Regions from separate parts of the Sphingobium sp. BHU LFT2 genome, predicted to be linked through region 2. Evidence: riboswitches for the same ligand, from Rfam matches in the RefSeq annotation. Region 2 holds a riboswitch; each other region holds the start of a gene.
The links. Region 2 has a riboswitch for cobalamin ahead of JQK15_RS18325 (TonB-dependent receptor). Riboswitches for the same ligand answer to the same signal wherever they lie in the genome.
Positions count from the first base shown of each region.

Region 1 (4,157 bases), on a different contig from region 2:
CGCGATCACCGCCCCCAGCGCCGCCGCATTGGACACGCCCAGCACGGCGGGTTCGGCCAGCGGATTACGCAGATAGCCCTGCAATGCCGCACCCGACAGGCCCAGCATGGCGCCGACCAGCAGGCCGATCGCCATGCGCGGCAGGCGCAGGTCGATGACGATCGCGCGCGCCACCATGTCGCCACCGCCCGCCAGCACCGCCAAGATGCGCGCCGGCGCGATCGTCACCGATCCCAGCGCGACCGACGCGATGCCCGCGACCAGCAGCAGGGCGATCAGCCCCGGCAGCAACAGGGGATGCCGCCGCTCCTTAGAAGCGGACACGCACGCCGCCATAGGCCGACCGGCCATAGGTGCCATAGCCATAGGCCGTGGCGTAATCCGCATCGAACAGATTGTCGATCCGGCCATAGACTTCCAGATGGTCGCCCACGGGGAAGGACGCGCGCAGCCCGGCCAGCGCATAGCCGTCGAGCCGGCGCGTGTTGGCCGTGTCGTCATAGCTGTCGCCAACCATGGTCAGGGTCGCGCCGGTCGACAGGCCGAAGGCCCAGAGATAGTCGGCCGACACACTCACCGCATTGGCGGCGCGGCGCGGCAGGCGATTGCCGTCGGTGGCCCCGCCCGACCGGTCGCGCGCATCGACATAGCTGTAGGACGCCGCCACCGTCAGCGCCTCGACCGGCTTCAGCGTCAGCGTCGCTTCCACGCCCTTGGCGCGGGTCCGGTCCAGATTGCCATAGATGTAGGTCGCATAGTCATAGTTGATCTGGTTGCGGGTATCGCGTCGGAAGGCGGTCAGCGACAGCACCGCCTTGTCCCCGTCCAGGCTCTGGTCGAAGCCGATATCATAGCTTTTCGACCGCTCCGGCCGCAGCGCGCTGTTGCCGCTATAGGTGTCGTAAAGCTGATAGAGCGACGGCGCCTTGAACCCCTCGCCATAGGAAAGGCGGATATTGGTCGCGCCGGCGTTCGGCGTGTAATTGGCGTTGGCGCCAAAGGTGGTCGCGCCGCCGAACTGGCTATGATCGTCATGGCGCAACCCGCCGGTGACGGCGAGGCCGGTGAGCGGCTTCACCACCGCCAGCGCATAGACGCTGTCGATATTCGCCTTCGCGCTCGCTATGTCGCCAAAGCCGAAATACTCATAGTCCGGCCGCTCATGCTCATAGCCGAAGATCAGCTTGGCCTGATCCACCGGGGCATAGACACCCTCATATTCGAAGCGCAGATTGGTGCCCGAATAGCCATAGTCCGGGTCGGTGCCGCGCACGAAATAATAGTCGCGATCGTTGCGCATCCAGGTGACGGCGGCACGGTTGGTCAGCTTGCCGTCGAGCAGCGCCAGATTGATCCCGGCATAGCCGACATATTGGTCCAGCTTGCTGACGTCGCTGCTGTCGGCCGGCGCGCCGAAGAAGCTGTCATAGTCGAGATCGGCATGGATATAGTAACCGCGCAGGTCGAGGCTCAGCGTGTCGGAAAAGGCGATCTTCAGCTTGGCGTTGGTGGCGATATTCTCATAGCCATCCTTCTCCACGCCGCCAAACGACCGGCCGACCGAGGAAATGCCGTCGGTGTTGAAATAGGCGACGCCCAACCCGCCCGACACCGCGCCGCGCGTGCCCGACACATCGGCCTTGGCGTTCAGCGTATCGCTATAGCCATAATCGGCCGAGGCGTTAACCTCGAAACCCTCGCTGGGCGCGCCGGTCATCACATTGACCACGCCGCCGATCGCCTGGCTGCCATAGACCACCGAGTTGGAGCCGCGCAGCACTTCGATCCGGCGGATATTGCCGGTCAGCAGATGGCCGAAATCATAGCCGTCGCCGATGCCGCTCGGGTCGTTGACCTTGACCCCGTCGATCAGCACCAGCGTCTGGGTCGTCTCCGCGCCGCGCAGCGACACGCCGGTCACGCCGCCGGTGGAGCCGTTGCGGCTGAAGCGGACGCCCGGCGTGGTGGCGAGCAGTTCGACGACATCGACCGCCTGGCGCGTTCTGATCGTGTCGGCATCGATCACCGTGATCGCCTGGCCGACCTCGTCGCGCGGCTGCGCAATGCCCGAAGCGGTGACGACGATATCGTCATCCTGTGCCAGATCCTGGGCCAGTGCCGGCGTAGCGGCCAGCAGCGCGATCAGCGAAATCCCCAACATCTTCATTTTATCGTCCCCCGGCGTCCGTCGATTTGGAACCGGGGCGTCCGCACAAGCGGTCGCTGCGTGAGGATCGGGAAGACGCCAGCACCCCGCCCCACGCATCGATGCGGCCCCGGCCGCCATGGGCGTCGCTCGACGGAAACACCGCGCCATGGCCATCCCCTGGGCCAGGGCAAGAGCGACCAGACGCCGGCAGGTCTCCTGGCTCGCGGGTCAGGGCAGCGATGCGCCAGCCTTCCCGGACCTGTCGGTCCAGTGGCCGGTTCCGGCCCTCCCCTTTTGAAGAGCTTGGGAACCCTGCGCATCGCGCTCACCGCTTACAGTTGCAGGGACAGCCGCGGATTTGGAAGGGCTGCGCCCCCCGCACCGCATTCCCGTTTTCAGCCCTTGCGGGCACCGGCGCGATCATGCGCGTCCGGGGCTTTGGATCACCCCGGCGCGCGGCCCCCATAAGCCAAAGCACAAGCCCTGCCAAGCGGGCCAGGATCGCCCCGGCGGATCGTTGCGCGGCGCCGGCGGGCGGCTATGCAGAGGCCTCTGACCCAAGGAGCCGACATGTCCGATTCGCCAGATCTATCCTTGATGGCCATCACTGCCGCCGACGTCGCCGATGCCGCGCGGCTGATCGCGCCGGCGGCGGTCCGCACCCCGCTGATCGAGAATGCCGCGCTCAACGATTTGTGCGGCCGGCGCGTGCTGGTGAAGTTCGAGGGCGCCCAGCATAGCGGATCGTTCAAGTTCCGTGGCGCCTATAACCGCCTCGCCCGGCTGAACGATGCGGAACGGGCGGCGGGCGTCGTCGCCTGGTCCTCGGGCAATCATGCCCAGGGCGTCGCCTTTGCCGCCCGCCTGCTCGGCATTCCCGCCACGATCGTGATGCCGGCCGATGCCCCGGCGATCAAGACCGCCAACACCCGCGCGCTCGGCGCAGAGGTCGTTCCCTATGACCGCTTCACCCAGAGCCGCGAGGAAATCGCCACCGCCCTGGCCACCGAACGCGGCGCGACGCTGGTTCCCTCCTTCGACGATCCCTTCATCATCGCCGGCCAGGGCACGATCGGCCTCGAAATACTCGACCAGGCCCAGGCCGCCGGCGCCGACCTCGCACAGATTCTCGTCTGCTGCGGTGGCGGTGGGCTGGTCGCGGGCACGGCCACGGCGATCAAGACCGCCCGCCCGGACATCAGCGTCTATGCGGTCGAGCCTGCCGGTTTCGAAGATACCGCCCGCTCGCTCGCCAGCGGCGTGCGCGAAAGTGTCTCGCCCGACGCGCGCAGCATCTGCGACGCCCTGCTGGCGCCCAGCCCCGGCGCGCTGACCTTCCCGATCAACCATGCCCTGCTGGCCGGCGGCCTGGTCGTCAGCGACGATCAGGTGCGCGACGCGATGCGCTTCGCCTTCACCACGCTCAAGCTGGTGGTCGAACCGGGCGGCGCGGTCGCCCTCGCCGCCATGCTCGCCGGCCTCGCCCCGCCCACCGACGGCGCCACCGCCCTCGTCATCTCCGGCGCCAATGTCGATCCGGCCGCCTATGCCGCGATCATCGGCGGCCAAGACGCCTGACCGCTGGTCTTTTGCCCCGTCCCGCACTAAATGCGGCGCCATGATGAGCCGCTTTTCCAAGATGCATGGTCTGGGCAATGATTTCGTCGTGATCGACGCGCGCCAGGCGCCGGTCGCGATGACGGAAGCGCGCGCCCGCGCCATTGCCGATCGCCATGCCGGCATCGGCTGCGACCAGCTGATCGTCATCGGCGATGCGGAGGCCGGCGATCAGGCCGACGTGTCGATGCTGATCTTCAATTCCGACGGTTCGGAAGTGGAAGCCTGTGGCAATGCCACCCGCTGCGTGCCGCTGTTCGTTGGCAAGGATGTGCTGATCCGGACCAGGGCCGGGCTGCTCGACGCCAAGAGCGTGGACGGCGGCGCCAGCGTCGACATGGGCGCGCCTCGCTTCGAATGGGACGCGATCCCGCTTGGCTATCCGATGGAC
Region 1 covers NZ_JAFCGW010000001.1:513,627-517,783, forward strand. The annotation lists gene JQK15_RS02525 (FecCD family ABC transporter permease) at 1-324, opposite strand, end outside; gene JQK15_RS02530 (TonB-dependent receptor plug domain-containing protein) at 311-2,167, opposite strand; cobalamin riboswitch at 2,339-2,580, opposite strand; gene JQK15_RS02535 (threonine ammonia-lyase) at 2,720-3,727, shown strand; gene dapF (diaminopimelate epimerase) at 3,768-4,157, shown strand, end outside.
Region 1: linked by a shared signal. The riboswitch ahead of JQK15_RS02530 (TonB-dependent receptor plug domain-containing protein) and the one ahead of JQK15_RS18325 (TonB-dependent receptor) in region 2 are both predicted to bind cobalamin.

Region 2 (4,157 bases):
TGGATTGGCGCAGGCTATCCTTCATCTGGCGACCCCCAGCATCAGGGCGAAGGGGAGGGCCGTGCCCACCAGCAGTTCGCCCCAGATCCGCGTGACGCTGCGCACCGCGAAGGCGCGAAGGATCACCGCAACGAACAATATGAAGGCGAGGCAGGTCGCAAGGATGTTGGCGTCAACCGCATCCATCGGCAGCAGGCGTACCGCCGCGCAAATCCACGCATAACACAGACCATAGGTGCCGACCGTCGATGCCAGCACGCGCGGCGCGATGGTGCGCCAGCCCGGCTCCTGCCTCGCCGGCACGATCAGAACCGCTGCTCGAACGTCACCGCGACGCTGCGCGGCTCACCCAGCACCCACTGCGAGGTGGAATAGCTGTTCTGGACGTAGATCCGGTCGAAGACATTGCGCAGGTTGAGCGTCACGCTCGTCTTCTTGCCCAGGTCGTAGCGGGCCGAAGCATCGACGAGCGTATAGGCCGGAATGCGACGGGTATTGGCGGCGTCCGAATAGCGTTTGCCGACATAGCGCAGGCCGGTGTCGAGGTGCAGCGGTTGCACCGGCCGCCAAGAAAGCCACAGATTGGCTGCCTTTTCGGCAACCCCGATCGGCATGTTGCCGTTGCGGCTGACAAGCGCCGTGCCGATCAGTTCGTCGAAGTCGTCATATTGCGCGTTCAGGATCGTTCCGTTGGTCAGGATGCTGAATGTCCTGGTCACGGCCAGTCCGAACGATGCCTCGACGCCGTACGACGATTGCTGGCCGACCTGCACAGACACCGTGGGATCATTGGCGGAGCGTGTCAGGATCTTCTTCTTGACGATGCGATAGCCCGACAGCGTGAATTCGCCGCGCCCGTCGAGAAAGGTCGCCTTGGCACCCGCTTCCCATTGCCGCCCGGTCGATACATCGAAGCTCGTCTGTGCCAGCGTAGCGGTGAGGAACGCCGTCACCGGATCGGCGGCCGCGGAATATTGCGCGTAAAGCGAGATCGTGTCCGTGGGATTGTAGACCAGCCCCGCACGCCAACTGGTACTGGGATAGCGCGCGGTGTAGTTGGCGCTCGGATCGAGCGCATCATGGCGCTCGGTCTTCGGGCGATCGTAGCGCAGGCCCGTCACCAGCGACAGTCGATCCGACAGCGAGAGGCGGCTTTCGCCGAACAGCGCCCATTGCTGTACATTGGTCTTGTACTTGTAGCGTGTGCCGAAGGCGCCATCCAGAAACGTGCCGGGCGCGTAGTCGTAGGGATCCACCAGATCGGAGCGGGAATTGGGCGAACTGTCGGTACGCAGCAGCGATCCGCTGTTATACTCTCCGCCCAGGCTTAGGCGGTGGTTCATGCCCAGCAATGTGTGGTCGAACACAGCGTTGAAGCGGTCGCCCCACTGCTTGGTCTTGTAGAAGATTTCCAGATAGCTCGACCGGCGGATCTGATCGCCGGACCAGGCATAGCCCTCCGCATTGCGCCAGTGCTTGAAACCGGTGAGATAGTACGCGACGTTGGTGATCGCCACGCCGTCCGCCGGCGTCCATTCCGCCTTGGCCTGGGTCCAGGCGTCGTCGAAGCGCAACGAGCGGTCGGCGATATTGTAGTTCTTCTTGCGGATATCGCGGACCAGCTTGCCATCCCGCAGCGGCGTACCATACCAGATCGTCGGATCGAGATCGGCGCGGTCATGCGTCAGGGTCAGCACTAGATCGTCATTGGCCTGGTAGCGCAGCGCGGCCGACAGGGCGAGACTACGGGAGCGTCCGCGCTCCATCCAGCCGTCCGACCGGTTGTAGCTGAGATCCACGCGGTAGGACAGCTTGTCCCCGATTGGCCCGCCGATCCCGCCGGCCGCTGCATATGTATCGAAAGAGCCGCCGCTGAGGCGTAGTTCACCTTCGAACTCTTCGGTGTTGGGCTTTTTGCGCACAACGTTGATGGCGCCGCCGATGCCGCCTTCGCCATAGAGCACGGACGCTGCGCCGCGCAGCACCTCGATGCGCTCGGCCATCCAGGGATCGGCGGGGAAGGTCTGCGTGGTCGTCGTATAGACCCGCATGCCGTCATAGAGCTGCATCACCGAGGTGTAGCCGGTGAACCCGCGCGAACTCAGGGAATAGGCGAATGCCGAGGAATTGTTGATCAGGCCCGGCGCGCGCGCCGCCGCCGCAACGACCGTGCGGTCACCAAGACTGCGGATCATCTCCTTGGTGATGACATCGACGCTTGCGGGCGTCTGCATAGGCGTCAGGCCAAGGCGGCTGGAGGCATCGGCCTGCTGGCCAAGTTGCAGGACGCCGGCCTTGCGCGCCGTGACGACGATGTTCTCCGTGCCACCGGGCGCGGCGTCGGCGGTCTCCTGAGCATGCGTTGCGGTGACACTTGCCGCCAGTGCGCAACATGATGCGCCGGAACGGATCAGGCCGGAAAGAAGCGATCGTGTATTCATGTGTAACCCCCGTTGCGTTTTCCAGTCGAACGGACAGGTTCCCGCGCAGGAGGACGTCTCCTCGCACGGGCGCAGCGGTGGAGACCGGGCGCAAACGAGCGACCGGCGGAACCCACCGTTGCGGCCTGGCCGCAAGTTCGTCGCTCAGACGGAATACACCGTGCCGCGGCCATCCCCTGGACCAAGGCAAGAGCGACCGGACGCTGGCAGGTCTCCTGGCTCACGGGTCATTGCACGATGCACGGCCTTCCCAGGCCTCGCAGGAGTTAGCGTCCGGCCCAGTGGCTGCGACAGGCATCCTTGGCCTGCCGAGATATGCATCGCGCTATCCGCTTACAGTTGCAGGGACAGCCTCGGCTTCAGGGGCAGTACCCCTCCACCGCGTTCCCTTTTAAGCCTCTTTCGAAGCACCAACGCGATCTTGTCCCCCGGTAGGGGACGGGCTGGGAACTATGGGCTATCGAACAGGATAGCAAGAAATTCGTAGAACGTGGAATTTGGTCATGCCTGGACGGCCGGTATGCGGCTGTCCCTGACGCTCAGGTGCTGAACACACCGCCCCGTTAGCAGTCATGAACAAGCGGCACATGAGTTGTTGCGAACGATTATCAATGCACGTAATGCGGCGGCAGATAGCGATGCTCAACAACGCCGCCGCCCTTACGCGCCTGCTCCTGCAAGAGCGCACGTCGCTCCTGCGACTTGTCGAAAGCATATTGCGCGATCGGCCGGCAGCGGAGGACGTCACGCAAAGCCTCTGGTTCAGGGTGCAGCGTATCGAGGATGATCCGCCAATCCTGAACAAGCGGGCCTATCTGTTCAGGCTGGCCGCCAATCTTGCGAAGGATCGCATCAGGGCGGACGGCAGATATGCTGCCCTGTTCCACGCCGCCGATACGCTCCCCGAGGAAATCCCGGCCGACATGGTTGGAGCCGATACCGAACTGTCCGATCGCCAGCGTCTGGCCGTGACGATGGCCGCCATCGACGAACTCCCCGCGCGAACCAGAGAAATCTTCATCCTGCGCAAATTTGACGAGCTTACTCTGGACGACATTGCGCATCGGATCGGGATTTCCCGCAGCATGGTCGTCCGACATCTCCAGCAGGCTTTGCAGCATTGCATGACCCGACTAGGGGAAAGTGAATGAGGCGATTTGTTGGCTTGCGGAGTGTCCGGATGCCGCTTTCGAACGTCAATGATTATGGAAAGTGTGAAATTTCCATGGTTGAGGCGGGAGAAGCGATCGGAATGCATTATGGGCGCTGACGACGATGCTCCGGATCCGATCGAGGATGCCGCGACGCGCTGGGCGGTCGAACAGGATGCCGGCCTGACCGATGATGGCATTGCGGCTCTGGAACAATGGCTGGGCAGCGATCCCCGTCACCCGCCGGCCTTTGAGAAGGCCCGTGCGGCGTGGCGCTTCATGGGGCATCCGGCCATTCGTTCGGAAGTGACGCAGCGCAGGCTCAGCGAGCCGCCATTGCCGGGCTATCCGCCGGTCGGCCGACCGGAAGGCAAAAGAAAATGGACTGCGCCGGCCGTCGCGGCCAGCGTCGCCCTTCTTGTCGCGGGCGCGATCGGGGACTGGCCGACAGCGCTGCGGTCCGATGCGATGACGGCGACGGGCGAACAGCGCACCATGACCCTTGCCGATGGATCGCAGGTCCAGCTCAATACCGACAGCGCCATATCCATCGATTACCAGCCGG
Region 2 covers NZ_JAFCGW010000011.1:10,420-14,576, reverse strand. The annotation lists gene JQK15_RS18335 (PepSY-associated TM helix domain-containing protein) at 1-25, opposite strand, end outside; gene JQK15_RS18330 (iron transporter) at 22-303, opposite strand; gene JQK15_RS18325 (TonB-dependent receptor) at 306-2,441, opposite strand; cobalamin riboswitch at 2,630-2,871, opposite strand; gene JQK15_RS18320 (RNA polymerase sigma factor) at 3,014-3,592, shown strand; gene JQK15_RS18315 (FecR family protein) at 3,701-4,157, shown strand, end outside.

Region 3 (4,157 bases), on a different contig from region 2:
CATATTCGCGGCGGCGACGATATGGGCCAGCAATGGTATCTGGACGGCAAGCTCGACAAGCGCACCAACACCTTCACCGATTTCGTCGATGTTGCGAAGGGGCTGATCGATCTTGGCTATTCTGCCAGGGGCAGGATCAGCATTTCGGGCGGATCGGCCGGCGGCGAGCTGATGGGCGCGGTCATCAACTCCGACCCCGACCTGTGGGGCGCGGTGGTGGCGCATGTGCCGTTCGTCGATGTGCTCAACACCATGCTGGACGAAACGCTGCCACTGACGCCGGGCGAATGGCCCGAATGGGGCAATCCGATCGAGGATGAGGCCGCATTCCGCACCATCCAGTCCTATGACCCTTACACCCATGTCACCGCGCAACATTATCCGCCGCTGATGGTGACTGCCGGGCTGAACGATCCGCGCGTCACCTATTGGGAGCCGGCCAAATGGGTGGCAAAGCTGCGCGCCACCAAGACCGACAAGAATATCCTGCTGCTCAAGACCAATATGGGCGCGGGCCATGGTGGCAAGTCGGGCCGGTTCGAGAGCCTGCACGAGACCGCCGAGGAATTTGCGTTCATCCTGTGGCAGCTGGGAGTGGAAGGCTGATGGCGTCGAGCTTCACCAAGCAGTTCACCGCGCGGCCCGAGCATATCGATGTGCTGGGCCATGTGAACAATGCGGTGTGGGTGCAGTGGATGGAGCAATTGTCGGTCGAACATTGGATGACCGATGCCGACCCGGCCCATGTCGACGCCTATATCTGGGTCGTGACCCGGCATGAGGTCGATTATCGCGGCAACGTGACCGAGGGCGATGTCGTATCGGGCCGCACCTGGATACCGGAAGGGCCGCGCGGCGCGCGGTTCGACCGGCTGATCGAGTTCACCGGACCGGACGGCAAGGTGAAGGTGTCGGCGAAATCCACCTGGGCGATGATCGACAAGGAAAGCGGCCGGCTGATGCGGGTGCCGGCCGAGGTAGCCGCCAACTTCATCGAGGGCTGAGCCGGCCCAGCTTCAGCGGGCGCTGACGGCCTGGGAGAGGGCGCGTGCCGCCTGCACATAGGCCGGTCCGCCGCACACGGTCCAGGCCTGGGGCAGGCTGATGCGCGCTATGTCGCGCAGCACGGGATGGTGCAGCATTTCGGTGCCCTGGTCGGTGATCCGGTCGGTGGCGCTCTCGACGATCAGATAGTCGGGCCGGGCGGCGACCATCTCCTCCAGGCTGACCTGCGCGATCGCCGGCTTGCCAAGGTCGGCGGCCAGGTTGCGCAGCCCCGCCCGCGTCATCAGGTCGTCGACCAGCGTGCCGGTGCCGGTCATGTAGCCGCGCCGCTGATAATAGGCCGCGATCTTCTGTTTGGGGGCGCGGGGCAGGGCGGCCAGATCCCGGTCCATCCGCGCGATCATTGCTTCGCCCCGGTCGGTATGGCCAATGGCCTGCGCCACGGTGCGGATCGACGCGACGATATCGGCATAGCTGTCCGCGCTTTTGAGGTCGACGGCGGGATAATGCTGGGCCTTGAGGATCGCGATCGCCGGATTGCGCCGCGCCGGCATGCCGATCACCAGATCGGGATTGGTTGCCAAAATCTGCTCGGCCGATCCATCGAGGATGGGCAGGCCCTTCGTTACGGCAGCCACCGCCGACATCTGCCGATCGCCGGCATTATGGGTCAGCCCGGCAATCTGGTCGCGATCGGCCAGCGCGACCAGCAACTGGTCGGCGCACAGGTTGAGCGACACGATCCGTTGCGGACGTTTGCTTGCATTGGCAGGCTGGCGAGCGGTAGCCGCCCATAATGTAGCGCCGCCGATCAGGGCGATCATCAGGGCGATCATTCCCTTGCCGGGGCCGATGGACGCAAATATCCGCATGGCCACCTCCCTTAGCCGGCGCGCTCCGCCAGGCAAGGAAGATTGACGCTCCAGTCGGGCTCGCCTATCGCCCGGACTGCGACAGGTTCCCCGGCAACGGGGATGAAAAGGGAATGGGGTTCAAGACCCCGGCTGCCCCTGCAACTGTGAGCGGCGAGCCTTTGTGCCACATGCCATTGGGACCACAAGGTTCTGAGAAGGCGGCATGAATCAGCGATGACCCGCGAGCCAGGAGACCTGCCCGTCGCGGTCGTCCTTCGCGCGGACAGGGTGTGCCGAGCGGACGGGGGTGAACCCGCGTGGCGACAGGTGGACCGCAAATTGCGGGGACCATGTCGCGCCCGGCCGGGCACCGATATCGTCCCTGGGATGCGGTCCCTCGTCCGGGGGCCTGCATGTTCAAATATCTGACTTTCTGTTCTTTCCTTCTCTCTACCACCGCCTTCGCCGAAGAGGCGCAGCAGGCGCCGCCGCCCGATGCGGCCGCCGATGCCGGGGCATCCTCGATCCTCGTCACCGCTACCCGCATCGCCACGCCGGCCGATCAAGTGTCGTCTTCCGTCACCGTGCTCGACAAGGCGGCGATCGACCGGGCGCAGGATCTGGGCGTCACCGAATTGCTGCTGCGCACGCCCGGCGTCAGCATGTCGCGCAACGGCGGCTATGGCACGGCGACATCGCTGCGCATCCGCGGCGCGGAATCCGACCAGACCGTGGTTGTGATCGACGGGGTGAAGCTCAACGATCCCTCCTCGGCCGGCGGCGGCTATAATTTCGCCAATCTGCTGGTCGGCGACGCCTCGCGGATCGAAGTGCTGCGCGGCCCCCAGTCGACCCTGTGGGGCAGCCAGGCGATCGGCGGCGTCGTTAATATCGTGACCGCCATGCCCGAAAAGGCGCTGGAGGGGAGTTTCGACATCGAAGCGGGATCGCGCGACACGGTCAGCGCCCGCGCGGCGCTGGGCGGCAAGACCGGCCCGGTCAGCTGGCGGATCGGCGGCCAGAGCTTCACCACCGACGGTATTTCCGCGATCAGCCCGGCCTTTGGCGGCAAGGAGAAGGACGGCTATACCAACCGCAGCGTCACCGGCCGGGTAGAGGTTGCGCTGGCGGACGGGATCAGCGCCGATCTGCGCGGCTATTATTCCGATGGTAAGGTCGATTTCGACGCCACCAGCGCGGACAGCCCCGCCTATGGCACCAATCGCGAATTTGTCGGCTATGCCGGCCTTAACGTCGCACTGCTCGACGGCCGCTTCCGCAACCGTTTCGGCTATGGCTATACCGACACCGATCGCGACAATTACGACCCGCGCAACCCGCGCAAGCAGACGTTCGACGCGGCGGGGCGCAACCAGCGGCTGGAATATCAGGGTAGCTTCGCGATCGCCGACGGCTGGACCGCGCTGTTCGGGGTGGAGAATGAGAATAGCCGCTTCCGCAGCGTGTCGCCTTCGGCGTCGCTTTCGGTGCCGATTCCCGACCCGGCCCGCGGCAAGGCGGAGATCACCAGCGTCTATGGCCAGCTCAATGCCCAGCCGATTACGGGCCTGACCCTGACCGGCGGGCTGCGCTACGACGATCATAACCGCTATGGCGGCCGGACCCTCTTTTCCGCCGGTGGCGTCTGGGCGCTGCCGACCGGGACGGTGCTGCGCGCCAGCTATGGCGAGGGGTTCAAGGCGCCGACCCTCTATCAGCTCTTTTCCGAATATGGGAATCAGGCGCTCGATCCCGAACGCGCCCATGGCTGGGAAGCGGGCGCGGAGCAGCGTTTCTTTGGCGAGAAACTGCGACTGGGTGCGACCTGGTTTGATCGGACCACGACCGACCAGATCATCTATAATAGCTGTTCCTCCAGTTCGACCGATCCGCTCTGCTTCACGCCCGGCACCACCACCCGCCGTTATGGCTATTATCTCAATGTCGCGCGCGCCAAGGCGCATGGGATAGAGGCGCAGGTGGCGGTCGAGCCGGTCAAGGGGCTGACCATTGACGGCAATTATAGCTGGACCGTGGCGGAGGATCGTTCGGAGGACACTGCGAACGAAGGCAATTGGCTGCCGCGCCGGCCGCGCAACAGCGCCAATGGTTCGATCAGCTATGCCTGGCCCTTCGGCCTCACCACCGGCGCGGCGCTGCGCTGGTCCGGCCACAGCTATGACAATGCGGCCAACACCACCCGGCTGGACGATTATACATTGGTCGACTTGCGCGCCGAATATGCGTTCACCCCGGCGTTGCGCCTGTTCACCCGCGTCGAGAATCTCTTCGACGAGA
Region 3 covers NZ_JAFCGW010000001.1:1,057,559-1,061,715, reverse strand. The annotation lists gene JQK15_RS05310 (S9 family peptidase) at 1-606, shown strand, start outside; gene JQK15_RS05305 (acyl-CoA thioesterase) at 606-1,004, shown strand; gene JQK15_RS05300 (ABC transporter substrate-binding protein) at 1,017-1,877, opposite strand; cobalamin riboswitch at 1,944-2,136, shown strand; gene JQK15_RS05295 (TonB-dependent receptor plug domain-containing protein) at 2,273-4,157, shown strand, end outside.
Region 3: linked by a shared signal. The riboswitch ahead of JQK15_RS05295 (TonB-dependent receptor plug domain-containing protein) and the one ahead of JQK15_RS18325 (TonB-dependent receptor) in region 2 are both predicted to bind cobalamin.